Regions from separate parts of the Ectobacillus polymachus genome, predicted to be linked through region 3. Evidence: riboswitches for the same ligand, from Rfam matches in the RefSeq annotation. Region 3 holds a riboswitch; each other region holds the start of a gene.
What was found. A riboswitch is a leader RNA that binds a small molecule or an ion and turns the genes downstream of it on or off. The one in region 3 is predicted to bind thiamine pyrophosphate.
Positions count from the first base shown of each region.

Region 1: another riboswitch for thiamine pyrophosphate. It lies ahead of ACM5BR_RS14060 (ABC transporter ATP-binding protein); the one in region 3 lies ahead of thiC (phosphomethylpyrimidine synthase ThiC).
Region 2: another riboswitch for thiamine pyrophosphate. It lies ahead of ACM5BR_RS04485 (solute carrier family 23 protein); the one in region 3 lies ahead of thiC (phosphomethylpyrimidine synthase ThiC).

Region 1 covers NZ_JBLREB010000003.1:2,264-7,680, reverse strand. Annotated here, with positions in the region: gene ACM5BR_RS14070 (ABC transporter substrate-binding protein) at 1-909, opposite strand, end outside; gene ACM5BR_RS14065 (ABC transporter permease) at 918-1,670, opposite strand; gene ACM5BR_RS14060 (ABC transporter ATP-binding protein) at 1,667-2,419, opposite strand; TPP riboswitch at 2,665-2,765, opposite strand; TPP riboswitch at 2,813-2,918, opposite strand; gene ACM5BR_RS14055 (SH3 domain-containing protein) at 3,284-4,411, shown strand; gene ACM5BR_RS14050 (hypothetical protein) at 4,438-4,785, shown strand; gene ACM5BR_RS14045 (DUF3965 domain-containing protein) at 4,815-5,417, opposite strand, start outside.
Region 2 covers NZ_JBLREB010000001.1:869,018-874,434, reverse strand. Annotated here, with positions in the region: gene ACM5BR_RS04495 (acyl-CoA reductase) at 1-248, opposite strand, end outside; gene ACM5BR_RS04490 (LuxE/PaaK family acyltransferase) at 263-1,372, opposite strand; gene ACM5BR_RS04485 (solute carrier family 23 protein) at 1,369-2,682, opposite strand; TPP riboswitch at 2,851-2,959, opposite strand; gene ACM5BR_RS04480 (BH0509 family protein) at 3,187-3,333, opposite strand; gene ACM5BR_RS04475 (DJ-1/PfpI family protein) at 4,025-5,404, opposite strand.
Region 3 covers NZ_JBLREB010000002.1:85,781-91,197, reverse strand. Annotated here, with positions in the region: gene ACM5BR_RS11070 (glycosyltransferase family 2 protein) at 1-66, opposite strand, end outside; gene ACM5BR_RS11065 (hypothetical protein) at 443-907, shown strand; gene ACM5BR_RS11060 (class I SAM-dependent rRNA methyltransferase) at 965-2,161, opposite strand; gene thiC (phosphomethylpyrimidine synthase ThiC) at 2,527-4,251, opposite strand; TPP riboswitch at 4,453-4,566, opposite strand; gene ACM5BR_RS11050 (H-type small acid-soluble spore protein) at 4,704-4,880, shown strand; gene ACM5BR_RS11045 (CAP domain-containing protein) at 4,916-5,417, opposite strand, start outside.

The DNA.
Region 1 (5,417 bases), on a different contig from region 3:
CCATTTACTTTGTTCCGTCCATGACGCTTCTGTTTGTGATAGAAATGGTTGATTACTGCTTTCCATTTTCGGTAGTAAAACTTTCATGCTTTCTTTTTCTACTTCAGGAACTAAAGGAGAATTCTCCTTTTCTTGATGATTTAATAGAATTTGTAAGGCTTCATCTGGATTTTTCTTCGTAAATTCGTATCCTTTTTTAGCACCGCGTAAGAATGCTTCGATTGCATCTCTGTCTTTATTTAACGTTTGATCACTCGTTACAAAAACAAGCTCATAATAATTTGGTACACCATACTGTTCAGGACTAAAGTATTCTGGTGTGTAGCCTTGATGACGAAGCAACGGTACTTCATGGTTAATATACGCACCTATGACTGCATCTGTTTTTTTGGTAACAAGAGCAGATACTAAATCAAACCCTACATCTACCATCTTTACTTTATCGGGATTACCGCCCGCTTGTGTTACCATCGTTTTCAAATACTGTTCACTTAAAGGAGTACCATTGTACCCGACGGTTTTTCCTTCTAAATCCTTTGGAGAATGAATTCCAGCTTCTTTTAACGAAACAACATTATTTAAAGGAGATTGAACAATAGCTCCAACAGACTTTACAGGAATTCCTTCATTTGCTCTTGCCATAATAACATCTGGTTGATAATAGATTCCTAGTGTAACTTGGTTTGCAGCTGCTAACGTTAAAGGATCAGTTGGATTCGAAGGATATTTCACATTCACCTTCACACCTTCTTCCTTGAAGTACCCTTTATCAATGGCTGCATAAATAAAGCTATGAACAGCATTCGGATACCAATCTAGCATAATCGTAACTTCTTTCTCTTTCTTCGGTGCCCCACTCGAACACCCTACGAGTCCCACAAATACAACAGCAATCATGAAAACAAACATTAATCGTTTCAAGAATCTTTCCTCCAACCTACAAATTTCTTCTCAAGTAATGAAACAATACATACAAAAATAATAGCTAATAAAGATAAAATAAAAATTGGAGCAAATACACCTGCACCATCAAGCTGTGTCATCATACGTTTACTAAAATAGCCGAGGCCAGCCTGTGCACCTAACCATTCCCCCATCGCCGCTCCAATAATACTAAATGGAACAGCTATCTTTAAGGCTGAAAAAAAGTATGGCATAGCTGCCGGTAATTTCAATTTTAAAAAGATATCTACACGGGATGCCCCGAACGTTGTAAGTAATTCCTCCCATTCTCGCTTTGTAGAACGGAGTCCATCGAAGGTATTCACAGCAATCGGGAAAAAAGTGATAAGTACCGTTACCACTACCTTGCTCCAAATAGAATAGCCAAACCAGAGCACAAACAACGGAGCAAGCGCAGTGATAGGTATTGTTTGCGATGCCATTAGCAATGGATAAAAGGCCCGCTCTACAAAAGGGTGTAAGCTCATCGAAACAGCAAGACCAACTCCCAGTACAATCGATATGGCTAGACCAATTAGCACGACAGTTAACGTTGCAGTTAAATGAACCGTGAACAAAATAGAGCGAAGATCCCATATTTTCTGAAAAATAGAACTTGGCGATGGCAATATATACATGATATTAACCATTCTTGCTCCAATTTCCCAAACTACTAAAAATAGCGTCACAATTATGATAGAAGGCAAATAATAGTTTAACTTTTTCATTGTTTTACCTTCCCTTGCAACAGATCGAGTAATGCATCCTTCATTTGAACAATATCCATTCTGCTTAGATCATGTCTGCTTCGCTCTTTAGGTAAAGGTACGGTAAACTCCCGTATGGAGGAAATAGGCTTTTCCGTTACTGCAAATACACGTTGTGATAAAAACAAAGCTTCTTCTACATCGTGTGTAATGAATACAATCGTTTTGTTCCACTTTATCCATTGCTCGTATAGCCATTCTTGCATGCTTACTTTCGTAATCGCATCCAATGCGCTGAACGGCTCATCAAGCAGCAAAATGTCACTGCCTGTTAGAAATGTTCGCAGAAAGGATACACGTTGCCGCATACCTCCTGATAAATCCTTTGGATACTTCTGCTCGTATCCTTGTAAGCCAAACTTCTCTAAATATTCAAATGCTTTCACTTCTGCTTCCTTCTTTTTTATTCCTTGACACTCAATCGAGAGAGCGGCATTTTCTAAAATATTCCGCCATGGCAGCAATAAATCGGTCTGCGGCATATAACCAACGGTACGGCTTCCACGCTGTACCTTACTGTCTTGGATGATAATCTCTCCTTCAGTTGCCTCCTCTAGACCAGTTAATAACCGAAAAATAGTACTTTTTCCACATCCGCTTGGTCCAATAATGCTGATAAATTCACCTGCCTTTATATCCAAATCTACATGTTGCAGTATGTTCTGTTTTTCTCCCTCATACGCAAACGTTACATTATGAAATTGAATCATGCTCTTCAAATCCCTGCATCTCCTTGCGATATGCCATATCCCAACCAAATATTCAAAACGGCTATTCATAAAGTGAAACTTTCCAGAAGTAGGGATGATCAGCACTCCCTGAAATTTTACTTAAGCGCTTACCTATTTCCGCATAACCCCATATGTAAGAATACGGCTCTTATCGCATCCTGCTTTGCGAAATGAAAAAAACCGCTTTCTCAAATGGAAGCGGCTGCATAACAACAAATATCATTTGTCATTCTACGCCACTTCCCTTCGTTAGTATTACCTACATCAGGTTATAAGGGTTAAGGTCTTCGCCTCTCTCAGCTTCTTCGCACCCCTAGTGGATTCACAATATAAAAATTAAAAAGCCTATTTTCTAGATAGAAAAGTAGGCTTGTATAAGTCAGTCTGCTTTCCTACGCTAGAATTATCTAGATCAGGTAAAGGGTCAAGACTTACGGTCTCCTCTCAGCCGGTTACACCAGCTCCCCTAGCAATTTCATTAAATTGTGACCATATTGTAACACCATGTTGTCATTTCTGCAACTGCTTCACTATTTTTTGAAACATTATTTGAAAAACATTACACATATCGATGATAATCTTACAATTCACGATTAAACTATTTTATTGGTTAACAATTGTTAATTGTCAACCATGTTTTGTTACATTTTTTTGATATTTTTTTGTTTTTTATATAAACAATAACAGAAAAATAGTAAAAATAACAAAAACTATTATAATTACATTGAAAAATAATCCAATAAATATAATAATATATATGGATATATCTTTTTTATTAATTAAACTATGATATTTTCATATATAGTTTTTTAATTTGCTATTTTTCTAATAGGAGGAATAACTATGAAAGCTCGTACTTTTTTTGTTTCATCCGTTGCATTAGCTGCGTTACCTTTTGTTGCAGATTCCGTGCATGCTAGTGCAAATACTACAGGAACTGTGAATGCAACATATTTAAATGTACGAACCGGTCCTGGTACTTCTTATGACAGATTAGGGGCACTTCCAAACCAAACTAAGATTAGCATTATTGGGGAAAGCGGTAATTGGTACAAAATTTCATATAATAGTCGAGACGCATATGTTAGTAAAGATTTCGTAACCGTATCTTCTTCATCTTCTTCCAAGCAAAAAGTGACGGCTGATGCACTTCGTGTTCGCAGCGAGGCAAACACTAGCTCTTCTATTATAGGTATATTAAGTAGCGGGGAAGAGGTTACCGTAGAAGCAGAGAACAATGGTTGGTGTAAAATTACATACAACAATCAAACAGCTTATGTTAGCAAAGCTTATCTTACTCCATCTTCTAATTCTAATGGCTCTTCCTCTATTCAAGGAACTACTACCTACTATGTAAATGCAGATGCACTACGTTTTCGATCAGGTCCTGGATCGAACTATAGCATTATTAATGTTTTATCTAACGGGGAGAAAGTAGCAGTAACCGGACAGTCTGGAAATTGGTATAAAATTCAATACAATGGGTCTGAAGGATATGTTTCGAAAGATTATCTTTCTACATCAAAGCCTTCTTCATCCAATCCACCTAGCAATTCTCCTTCACAAAGCGCATCCATTTTTAAATGGCCAGCTTCTAGCGGTACCGTGACCAGTACATTTGGTCCTAGATGGGGAAGTTTTCACTACGGAGTTGATATTGCAGCACCTGGAAATGTTCAAATTCTTGCGGCTGCTTCTGGTAAAGTTTCTCGCTCTTACTATTCTTCTAGTTATGGAAATGTTGTATTTATTAAACATAATATTAATGGACAACAATATGAGACCGTATATGCTCACATGAAGAATCGTTACGTTAGTGAAGGAGATACTGTCAACCAAGGACAAGTTCTCGGATACATGGGAAGTACAGGCGAAGCTACTGGACAACATTTACACTTTGAGCTTCATAAAGGCGAATGGAATTATGCAAAATCTAATGCCCTTGATCCTCTCCAATATTTAAAAAAATAACGTCAGGTAATGTGGAGGAAGCTCGAATGAAAGATACACCTATATTTTTAGAATCGTTGTCATTAGTAGGACTGATTTGTTGTCTATTTATTTTTAATGCGAGTCTTGCTTTCTTAATTATTTTAGTTTTATTTGTGTTATGCGAAATTTTATTGGAATGGCTTCAAGTAAAACTTGCATCTTGGTTAGCCATTACATACAAGTTATCTTTTTTTATAGCAGTTAGCACCGTTGCTCTTATGGAAAATGGAATGCATTTGTCTTCCATGTTTGCAATCTTCTTTATTGCAGTACTTCTGATCATCCCGCATAATTCTACATTCTTGGCGACAAATAGGGAATATGAAAGTAAAAACTCATCCGTATACAGATGAGTTTTTACTTTACATGAAAATATGATAGATTAAAGGGCATTTCTTTGCTCAGGCGTACACCAATAGGTAAGGATTTCCTCAATTATACTTTTGCAATTATGGTAATAAAAAGTATTTAAAAAACCACCTTTCTCATCCATAACTTGTGAAAATACATATTCACGTAGAATTTCTTCTTTATATGAAACTCCTTTGCTTACATTCAGTACTTCTTGAAAATATTCAGTTTGTTTTCGAACATGAATCATTTGGAAAAATGGAATATAGGATAATAACATTCCTATAAATTCCTTATATTTATAATAAAAAGAATAATCAATATGAGTCATGATATCTTTCATGATTTCCATATAATCATCCATAATAAGTTGATAAGGCTCATAGAAAAATTCAGCTAACTGTGCAAGGATTGCATAATGACAATCTATAATCGTTTGGTTTTTTATGTATTTAATAAAATAATTCATGCATTTTTTATAGGTATCGACAAGATCCAATGTATATAAAGTAGCAATTTTAGAATTACAATACATCGCTAGCTCCATTACTATTTCTTCAAACTTGCTCTGTTCCATTTCTTTTGCTCTACGGCACACATATAGAAGCTTACATTCTATTATTTCCTTTTCTGA
Region 2 (5,417 bases), on a different contig from region 3:
TATTCTGGAACGAGCCATTTGGAGACTGCCTGATCAATTTTTTCAATAATTTCATTTGTTCCCAGCTTCGCTAAATAGTGGTCCCGGTTCTTTTGCACGGTACTCCCGATCATTTGGATTTGTTCACTTGTTAAAAGTGGATATTTTAATAGAAATGATCTGTCTGCTGTCGCAATGGTTTCTTCGCGAAAAGAGGTTAATTGTACCTCTTTTGGCAGCCAATAAGCAGGAATCTCTTCTATGTCCAAGATGCCGTTCCCCCTCATTTGTTCGCTTGGATTAACTGGTCGACTGCAATCGAGCATCCTCTTGCTTCCGATCCTTTTACTCTTCCTAGTAAAACAAACCCGTTTTTTGTTTTGTATCCAATATCTTCTGTTAAAATAGCTAGAGATGAATTCCAGTTCGCCAGATCATAGTGAGCAATGACCCCAACATCTCCATCTTTGACCGGTTCTAGTGTATTCGTATCAAGTACAAGCGTTTTAACCCAGGCAGGGCCAGCTTTATCAAAAATAACCTCTCCGTCCAAATAGGATGAAAGAATGGTTTGATCATACATTTGCGAGCATAACTCCGTCATCCCGTACATATTGATGCACTTGGTTCTTCCAACCTGAAAAAATTCCGCAAAATCTTCATATAATTTTTCCATTTCCACTTCACGCGATTGACCTTTAAAGCCGCCGGTATCAAAAATAAGGCTGCCGCTTCCCAGCTTAAACTGAAGATTCGCTTCTTTTAAATAATCGAGTAAATGAACATAAGCAAAGGTAGCCCCCAGTAACATAACAGGTTCCTTCCGCTCCTCACATTCCCGTAATGCTTCCGTTAATCCTTTCATATCTAAGCCATTTTCATGGAAAAAAAACCGGCTGTTTTCTGTACCAAAGAAGGTAACAGCATTGGATAAATAGCGTGACAGGGATGAGTTTTTGTTCAGGTCCTCTGCAGGTGACAAGACAAAGGTGGTTATTTTTTCACAATCCGGCAGCACAAATTTCTTAAAAGGGTATTTCATTGACCGATCCCAGACTTCAAATGTCGGGTGATAATTTTTCCCCTTAGAATTTGGATTGGTTGTCCCGCTTGTCATAAAAACAGCCTTGACCTCATCTGCCGGCTCACACGATAACGTTAATTCCTTGAATCCTTGAATAGGGATCGGAGGAATTTGACTCCAGTGTTTCACCGTTAACGGTGTTTTTCGTTTTGCCTGGCAAAATTTTTTATATGGTTGATTATATTGAAATTGAAATTTAAAAAGCTTTAAAGCGATGTCGTTGTAATCTTTATCAGAAGAATCTTCTTCTTTGTATCGTTCAATAAACGCAATGATCTCAGTCGTAATTTTTACCGAATCCTCTCTCATTTGCTTGTCTCCTTTTTGAATAAACGAGGTATATTAATAAGCATGACGTGAAGGATAATTGATGAGAACGCAGCAATTAAAATACTATTGGAAAGAAATGTTCCTACTGTTCCTGTAACATCCTTGAAATAGGTTGGTAGACTAACCGCCAGCAAAATAGAAAGACCAGTGATCATATAATTCGTATCTGTTTTTTCCATTTTTCCAATTAAAGAGACACCGGTAAAGATCAAGCTGGCTGCAGCCGGTAAAAAGATGCCCCCAACCACTGCGTCAGGAGTTAAAGCAAGTAATGCCCCTGCCTTTGGCACAAAACCTAAAATCAAAAAGATGATACCAGCAATCATGACAGGCTGTCTTGAGCCTACACCGGTTAATCGTAAAAGACCAACATTCTGGGCAAAGGCAGTCGTTGGAAATCCCCCAATCAGCGAGGATAGCAACGAGCCGCCTGCCTCCCCGGCAAATCCATTCCTAATCCTTTTCGAATCAAGATCAATCTTCAGCATTTCGGCTGCAGCCTGATAAACGCCCATCGCTTCAATAACCGCAACCAGATAGGCGACGAAAAATGTAATAAAGGTACTCCAATGAAAGGCTAAATGCCCATATGGAAGAAACTGTGGCAGCCCAAACCAAGCTTTATCAGCGATAGCTGAAAAGTTTGTTTTTCCCAGACAAAAGGCAATGATATCCCCGACCACTAAGGCAATCAGAAATGAGAATGATTTTAATGTTCCTTTGCCAAAAAGGGATAAAAGGACAACAATCGCTGCGGTTGGAATCGACATAAGTAACGTAGTTGGTTGTGCAAAAGTAGCCATACCAGGTGTTCCGCCTAAAAATTCAAACAAGGTAAAGCTTGATAAGGAAATACCTACAATAAAAATAACCGTTCCCGAAATGACCGGTGTAAACAAGGCTTTTAATTTTCCAATTACTCCAGTAATAGACAAGATAAAAAAGATAATAGCACTAAGAAAAATACCTCCACTCGCTGCAGCAAGACCGTTCGCCTTCCCCGCAGAAATCATAATGGAGTCGAATGCTGCAGAAGGTCCTTGAACAATCGGTAAACGAACAAGCTTTGTTGCCTGGACAAGAGTTACCAGCCCTGCAGAGATAAAGATTGCATTCACAATATTTGCAGATAACGATAAAGGGAGCCCAATCATTGCTGCAACAAAAATAGGGTCGAGCCACACATTTGAAACAAACACATGCTGTAAGCCGTACAAAATCCCTTTAACTGGCGGTAATTTTGTATCAATTCCCTCTTCTAATGAATTATTTATTCTTTCTGTTTCCATTCTTTTTTCCCCTTTTGTTGTATCAGATGTTGTCACCATTTCAGCTGTCCTAAGTTTCACAAACTCGGATTTTGTTCTTTTCGTATCCTATAAACCAGCCCTTCCGTTTTTCCCCAAAATAAAAAGCCACATCCACTATTGGACCTGGCTTTAAAGGTAGAGAAAAATTTAATTTTTCCACTACTTTCCTACGCTGGTATTTCCAGATCAGGTTCAAAGGGTTAAAAAACAATGAGTTTTTCTCTCAGCCAAATAAATGGCACCCCTAGTAGTCTATTCACTTTAGTTCTTTAATCTTATACCTTACTAAAGAATACCGCAACTTTTAAATTGGTTGTAAAGATCATTTTGGTTATGCTACCAGAAACGATTAAACGGCCTGAGCCCTTTAGAATTCAGAACTCAAGCCGCTTAACGTATTTTTATTATTTCCACCGTCTACTTGACAGGGAGCAGTTCAAGGGGTAAAACGGTGCAACTTTTTTACTTAGTATTCGTATTTAATTATTCTGCAATTTCTTGAAGATGAAAATAAGTTACATTATAAATATGTTCAATCTCAGCATCTGTCATGAATATTAACGTATCTTTGTGTAAACCTTTATTCATTGCAATAAACTCGATCATGTTTTTACGTTCTTTTCTAGCCATTTTTAATTCCTCCCTTTATTGTATTAATACAGTTCTGTTTGTGTTAATTCTATTATATAACAGAAAAAGTAAGATGCAACACAAAATTTTAAAAAACCTTGAAATATTTTTATAAGGGTCTTTGAAACTGTTTTTTCTTAATCATCAAGAATTGTAGGTTTAAAATAAAGTTTGATTAAAAATATCTTATAAACACGTATTTTATAGCAGGAGAAAAGGCATTGGCTGCCAGAATATGATTTTTCAACTTTTTTAAATATCCGTATACGGCGGTTTCATGGAATCAAACGGACCACGATTTTGTATCTCGTGGTCCGTTATGCTTTTCTATTCATTGTGCCATAACTATTCTCAGCCCTCTCCAAGCTTTTCGTAGAATTCACCACGTGTTTCTTAGAGTACGTCCTCTTATAGGATTGTCTGCTTCAACGAATGTCATGAACGCTGATTTTATTCCACACTCTTCCATGATTCAGTCCTTCCCAATCTTTCGCTTTAAGATTGGTACTATGACCTCTGCTGACTTCGACTGTTCAGCTTACTTTCACAACTTCCCAGGTAAGCGCCTCAAACGGGCAGGATAGCGGAGTTGGTGGAATGTCGGGTCTCCATGGTTCGTTAATTTAATATAATGATAGTTATCGAAATGGTGAGAATAAAAAAACGCCCGAAGGCGGTAGTGATTACTGACTTATTTATACGATTTGAAAATTGTTTTCTTCATAATGAATCGTCTGTCAATACAGAAAGCTACCAACAAAGCTAGTAAACCGGTTAGAAGTACATTGCCGTAAGTTTCAAGAGGATATGGTTTGCCCTCGAGATGGATACCATTCGCACGATATTCGAATCTTTTCACCGCATGTTTGGCAGTCAAAAGGTCTTCTTGTTTAGCTAAGTCTTCCAATGGTGCTTCAAATACAAATCTGTTTGGTGAATTACTATGAATCAAAAGCGTTTCTTTAGCATTACCTTTTTCACTCCAAAGTTTTATATCTGCATTAGCGATTGATTTAGCATTGCCGCCGGGGATGATCATTTTATCTAATTTTGGTGCATTCGATATTTGATGTCGGGCCACGATATTAAGATGATGTTTAGTTGCAATAGGAGCATCTGAATTTGAAATGGTTAATACCTGTGTCGTTCCGGTGTCTCCATAAGAATCAAAAATAGAAGATAAGGATAATTCGTCCATATCATTATATAGAAGGACGCCCATCTGTTTCTTATTCCAATGGAATCCAAGATTTAGCCAATATGTTGCAAATTTTAAATCCACGTTAAAAGGGTGGTCCACCCTTGGATTTTGAACGAAGTGATAAGAAGGATAATTGATTTCATTCGCAATTTTTACTGCCATAGGTTCTCCTAACTGTTGTGCTATCAAATACAGCACACCATCGATACCTGCGCTTTGACCAGCAGTGCTTATCGTATTACCCTCTTGAACATACCTCACGTCTTCTACCCAATGTGTGTCAGGATACTGTTTTTTCAATACTGGAATCGCTTGCCAGTGTGAGGCGGCTGATTTTCCTTCTAATAAGCCTGCATCAGCAAGATTCTCTGAACCGCCACAAATACTTAAAAAAGTGGTTTTATCATTAGAGTGCTTCTGAATCCATTTACGAGTTGGTTGATATTTTTTTTCATCAACGCCTGGCATGAGAGGGACCACGACAATTTCAGGACTTTTACCTAATAATTCATCTAATTCTTTATAAGAGTAATGTGGAACCACATCCAAACCTCCTGATAACGACTTGATGTTATTGTCCGGTGCAACAGCATATACATTGTAGGCATCCGTCATAGAAAACAGTGTGTATGGAATGAGAAAATCGAAATCTTCAGTTGGTATTGTTGAATCTGCCATCACAACTGCCACAGTTGGTTTATTGGGGTCATACTGAGGGACTTTCACTCCTTGTAGTGAAGGAACTGGCTCATGGCGGACGTTTAAGTAGAAATCTTTTTGATGCCGTTTAAAGCCATACAACCCGATCCCTCCCACAAATACGGCGAAAATCAATACATAAACAGCTAAACGTACTACTAACCTTTTCAATTTATATCCCTCC
Region 3 (5,417 bases):
TGTTTCACTTAATACTTCTTCTTCGTTATAGCATGGGACAACAATCGTTAAAACGGCTTTCTTCATTTTTTCCTCTCCTAGTACAATCCGTTTCAAAAGCTACGTTTTCTTATTAGTATTATAACACTTCATGCTGTATATACAGTTTAATTTCCTATTGCTCTTATGTATCGTATTTACGAGCCTTTAGAAAGTGCCTATTTTGATGTAACCTCTCGAGAATACAATTCCATTGTTCTATAACAAAATTAACATCTTATTTTTCATATTGAAGTATATCTATGTATTTGATTAAATTATACAACATAAACTATTCTCGTGGAATTAAGGATTATATAATGTGCAACTTTCTCGTCTCTCCTAATTTGGGCCCTAAGGCATGATTGTATTGTATGTGCTATAATTAACAAACAAAATGATATCCTACTTAAACGGAGGCAGCATGCTAACTTTTCAAGAAAAACTTGCTATTATTGCATCATTCCCTGAATTAAAACGAAAAGACGTATCACTCGGCCGAATTAATTTTCATTACGAAGAAAGTACGTCAGATAAAAAGAACGTTGTGTATCATCTACACCCAAATGGAAATGGCTTTGTCTATGCTGAACATTTACAAGGATTTGTAACCAATGATAAAGGATTTGTAAACATTCGCGACTTTTCCGAAGACGATCTTCGTTCTATCCTAGAACGTTCGATTCGTGGCCTATCCAAATCCATTGAAACAGAAGCAACGATTCAAGAAGAGGAAGAGTGGATAAACGAAGATGGCCATACCCTTATCCTAATGCAAGAAGATGATATGTGGAATGTATATGCTGGAACGTTACTAGACGGAACGTTTCACTCCTACAACCAAGCACTTGGCTATTTGGATGAGGAAGGATTTACCCGCCGCTCGTAACATTCTACTATTACAAAAAGGGTCGTTTCTCTCGTATAGAACGACCCTTTACATGTATTACTTCATCTTTTTTATAAATACAACCTTAAGATAATTTCCCTCTTTATATTCCTTTATCGTCTTAAAATCAGATGGCAAGGAGAACTCTTCTAAAATTTTGTAAGATGTACTTGTTTCATAAAATGCCTTATCAATAAATTCCTTAAATTTATGCATATCAAATGTACTGCAGTTTGTAGAGGCTACGATAATTCCATTCTTTTCTGTAATTGCTATCGTTTCTTTCAATAAGTTCGTATAATCCTTGGCTGCACTAAATTTGAATTTCTTCGATTTAGCAAAGCTAGGCGGATCAAGAATGACCATATCGAATGTAAGCTTCTTGCGCGCTGCATATTTAAAATAATGAAATACATCTTCTACAATAATATCCTGTGCCTCATAATCAATATCATTTATGCTAAATTGTTCAATCGTCTTTGCTAAACTTCGATTTGCTAAGTCCACACTGGTTGTTTTTATAGCTCCCCCTAAAGCTGCGGCTACAGAAAACGCTCCCGTATACGAAAACATATTTAAAACCGTTTTTCCTTTTGCATACGTATCTCGAATTGTCCGTCTCACATCTCGTTGATCAAGGAATACACCAACCATCGCACCATCGTTTAAATATACAGCAAAGCATATTCCATTTTCTTTGACGATAATGGGAAACTGTCCTCTCTCACCCGTCACAAAATCATCTTCATCCATATACTGTCCCTTTGTATCAAAACGCTTTTTCTGATAGATTCCCTTATATTCCACGATGTTTTGCAGGGACTGAATCACATAGTCTTTAAACGCATAGATTCCTTTGCTATACCAATTTATTACGTAATAGCCATCATAGTAATCAATAATTAAGCCGCCGATTCCATCACCTTCACCATTAAATACACGAAATGCTGTCGTTTGTTCATCCTTATAATAAGGTAATCGGTGATGGATTGCTTGTCGTATTTTTTCTTCAACAAACGTTTGATTAATGACTTCTGCTTCATTTCGACTCAATACCCATCCGTATCCTTTATTTTGCTTACCATAATAGCCTGTTGCTAGAAATTGATTTCTCTCATCCACCAATCGAATGATTTCTCCTTCATCATGAAGGTTCTTGTCATTTGCAATCGCATCCTTGGTAAGCAATGGATACCCTCGTTTTATTTTATTACTATATTTTGATGTAACTGTTACACTCGTTTCAGTCTTCATTTCGTTCATCCAATCTATTATTTATGTGTTTATTTTAACAAGAATAGGCTGATTTCATTTTAGTATCTCAATCATATTACTTTGGCGGTACAGATAAGTCAAACGACCTTATTGAAAGTATTAATAATTAAAAAAACCATCTTTTTTAGGAATCGTTCCTAGAAAAGACGGCTCATGAAGTTCTGTACTAGTAATACGTGCTCTCAGAATACCCACACTTCTGACACACCCTCATTACTGTAGTTTCCTGAAATATATGGTTACAGCTACAATAAATCGATTGAATTTTATCTTCCATTTCGCGAATTTCATTCTCTAAGCTTTCTATTTCACGCTTTAGCTTTTGTATTTCCTTAAGGTTATGATTATCGATAAATTTCGGATCCATTATCAACAAATTCCTTAGCTTTTTGTTTCATTCCTTCTACAGCTTCTTCTTTCGAAAGTTTTTCCTTTTCCATTCCTCGAATATCGTGAGAAATTCTCATCGAACAAAACTTTGGTCCGCACATGGAACAAAAATGAGCTGTTTTTGCCCCTTCAGCTGGAAGTGTTTCATCATGGTATTCTCTTGCACGTTCTGGATCAAGTGATAAGTTAAATTGATCGTTCCAACGGAATTCAAAACGCGCTTTCGATAAAGCATTATCTCTAACCTCTGCACCAGGGTGTCCTTTCGCTAAATCAGCAGCATGTGCAGCAATTTTATAAGTAATAACCCCTTCACGAACATCATCTTTATTTGGTAATCCAAGATGCTCTTTTGGCGTTACATAACAAAGCATAGCTGTGCCAAACCAACCAATCATCGCAGCTCCAATAGCGGATGTAATATGGTCATATCCTGGAGCGATATCTGTTGTTAATGGGCCTAATGTATAGAATGGTGCTTCATGACAAATTTCAAGCTGCTTATCCATATTTTCTTTAATCTTATGCATTGGTACATGACCTGGGCCTTCAATCATTACCTGCACATCATGCTTCCATGCGATTTTCGTTAATTCTCCTAATGTTTCAAGTTCAGCAAATTGAGCTTCATCATTTGCATCTGCAATAGAACCAGGTCGTAATCCATCGCCAAGCGAAACAGAAATATCGTATTGTTTTAAGATTTCACATATTTCTTCAAAGTGTGTGTATAAGAAGCTTTCTTGATGGTGTGCTAAACACCACTGTGCCATAATCGAACCACCGCGGGATACAATTCCCGTTGTACGTTTTGCTGTTAATGGAACATAGCGTAATAAAACCCCAGCATGAATCGTAAAGTAATCGACGCCTTGTTCAGCTTGTTCAATTAACGTGTCGCGGTACACTTCCCATGTTAAGTCCTCTGCGATTCCGTTCACTTTTTCAAGCGCTTGATAAATAGGTACTGTGCCGACTGGAACCGGAGCATTACGAATAATCCATTCTCTCGTTGTATGAATATTTTTACCTGTTGATAAATCCATGATTGTATCTGCGCCCCAACGAGTCGCCCACGTCATTTTTTCAACTTCTTCCTCGATAGAAGAACCGACTGCAGAGTTCCCAATGTTTGCATTTATTTTTACATAAAAATTACGGCCAATAATCATTGGTTCACTTTCCGGATGGTTAATATTTGCTGGTATGATCGCTCTTCCCTTTGCTACTTCATCGCGAACAAACTCCGGATCCATATTTTCACGAATCGCTATATACTCCATTTCCGGAGTAATGATTCCTTTTTTAGCGTAATGCATTTGCGTCACATTCTGTCCTGCTTTTGCACATAACGGTGTTGTATTTCGATTCGGGAACCATTCAAGGTTTGCACGAATATCGCCTTCTGTGAATCCATTATCTACAGGTTTGATATCTCTTCCTGGATATGTCTCAACATCATTACGTTCTAAAATCCATTCTTTACGTAATTTCGGCAGCCCGTTTCTAATGTCAATCACACATGCTGTATCTGTATAAGGACCACTCGTGTCATATACTTGAACAGGAGCATTTTCTTCTTCACTAAAAGAAGTAACGGTCCGACTTAATTCGATTTCTCTCATGGGAACCTTTATATCTGGTCTTGACCCCTCAACATACACCTTTTTACTCCCCATAAATTGGGATTTCAACTCGATATTGACCTCTGTTTTCTTTTGCAATGTAACTTCCCCCTTAAAAATAGATATTGAAACCTAGGAGTTACAGCATAGGTCCATCCCTATATAAATGAGAAGGAAAGACAATAAAAAAAGTTCTGTTTACACAGAACCTGGTTTATCGTCAAAAAGTAGTAGCGTACTAAAAAACAAATAACAGACGCCTTCGTACTACTTCCCTACGCTGGTATGATCCAGATCAGGTTCAAAGGGTCAAAGAATTATGTGCATTCTTTTCTCAGTCCAAGCATATGGACACCCCTAGTAGAGCTTACGTTTTTACATATTTTGTTTTCGTGTTAAATATATCATAAAGTTTAGAAAAAATAAAATGAATTGATTTTTTTTGCATATGTACCGTTTTCATCACAAATACTATAAAGGATTTTTTTATAAGGAGGAGATGAAGTATGAACCAACAACGTGCAAAAGATATCGCTGCTTCACCTATTATGGCAAATGTTACGTACAATGGCGTTCCTATTTATATCCAAGAAGTGAATGATAATTCCATGGCTAGAATTTATCCCCTGCATCAACCAGAACAGGAACAAAGTGTACCTATAAGCAGCTTAATAGAACATTAAAAACAAGTAGGAGGTTAATCCTCCTACTTGTTTGTTTATTTACCAATGAATTCTTGTGACCAATAATCCTTCGTTGTTGTATGGCCTACACCAATTTTCGTGTAGTTTGCATTTAAAATGTTAGCACGGTGACCCGCACTGTTCATCCAAGCTTGTACAACTTCCTCTGGGGAAGTTTGTCCTTGGGCAATATTTTCACCAGCATAAGAATAAGTAATACCAAATATTCTCATCATATCAAATGGTGATCCATACGTAGGGCTTGTGTGAGAAAAGTAATTTTTGTTAAGCATGTCATTTGATTTCTCTTGAGCCATACTTGCTAATGTATTATCAATTTGAAGATCAGGAAGACCATTTTTACGTCGCTGATCATTTGTTAATTGAACAACCTTGGCTTCCGCGCTATCAACAGCCGCATTAGCAGGTGCCGGTGGCGCCGCTGGTTTTGGTGCAGTAGTTCCTTGGTATTGGCATGGACATAAACCAGTATTCGTCGTATATTGCGGAGAATATGCAACGGGAGTTGGTGTTATA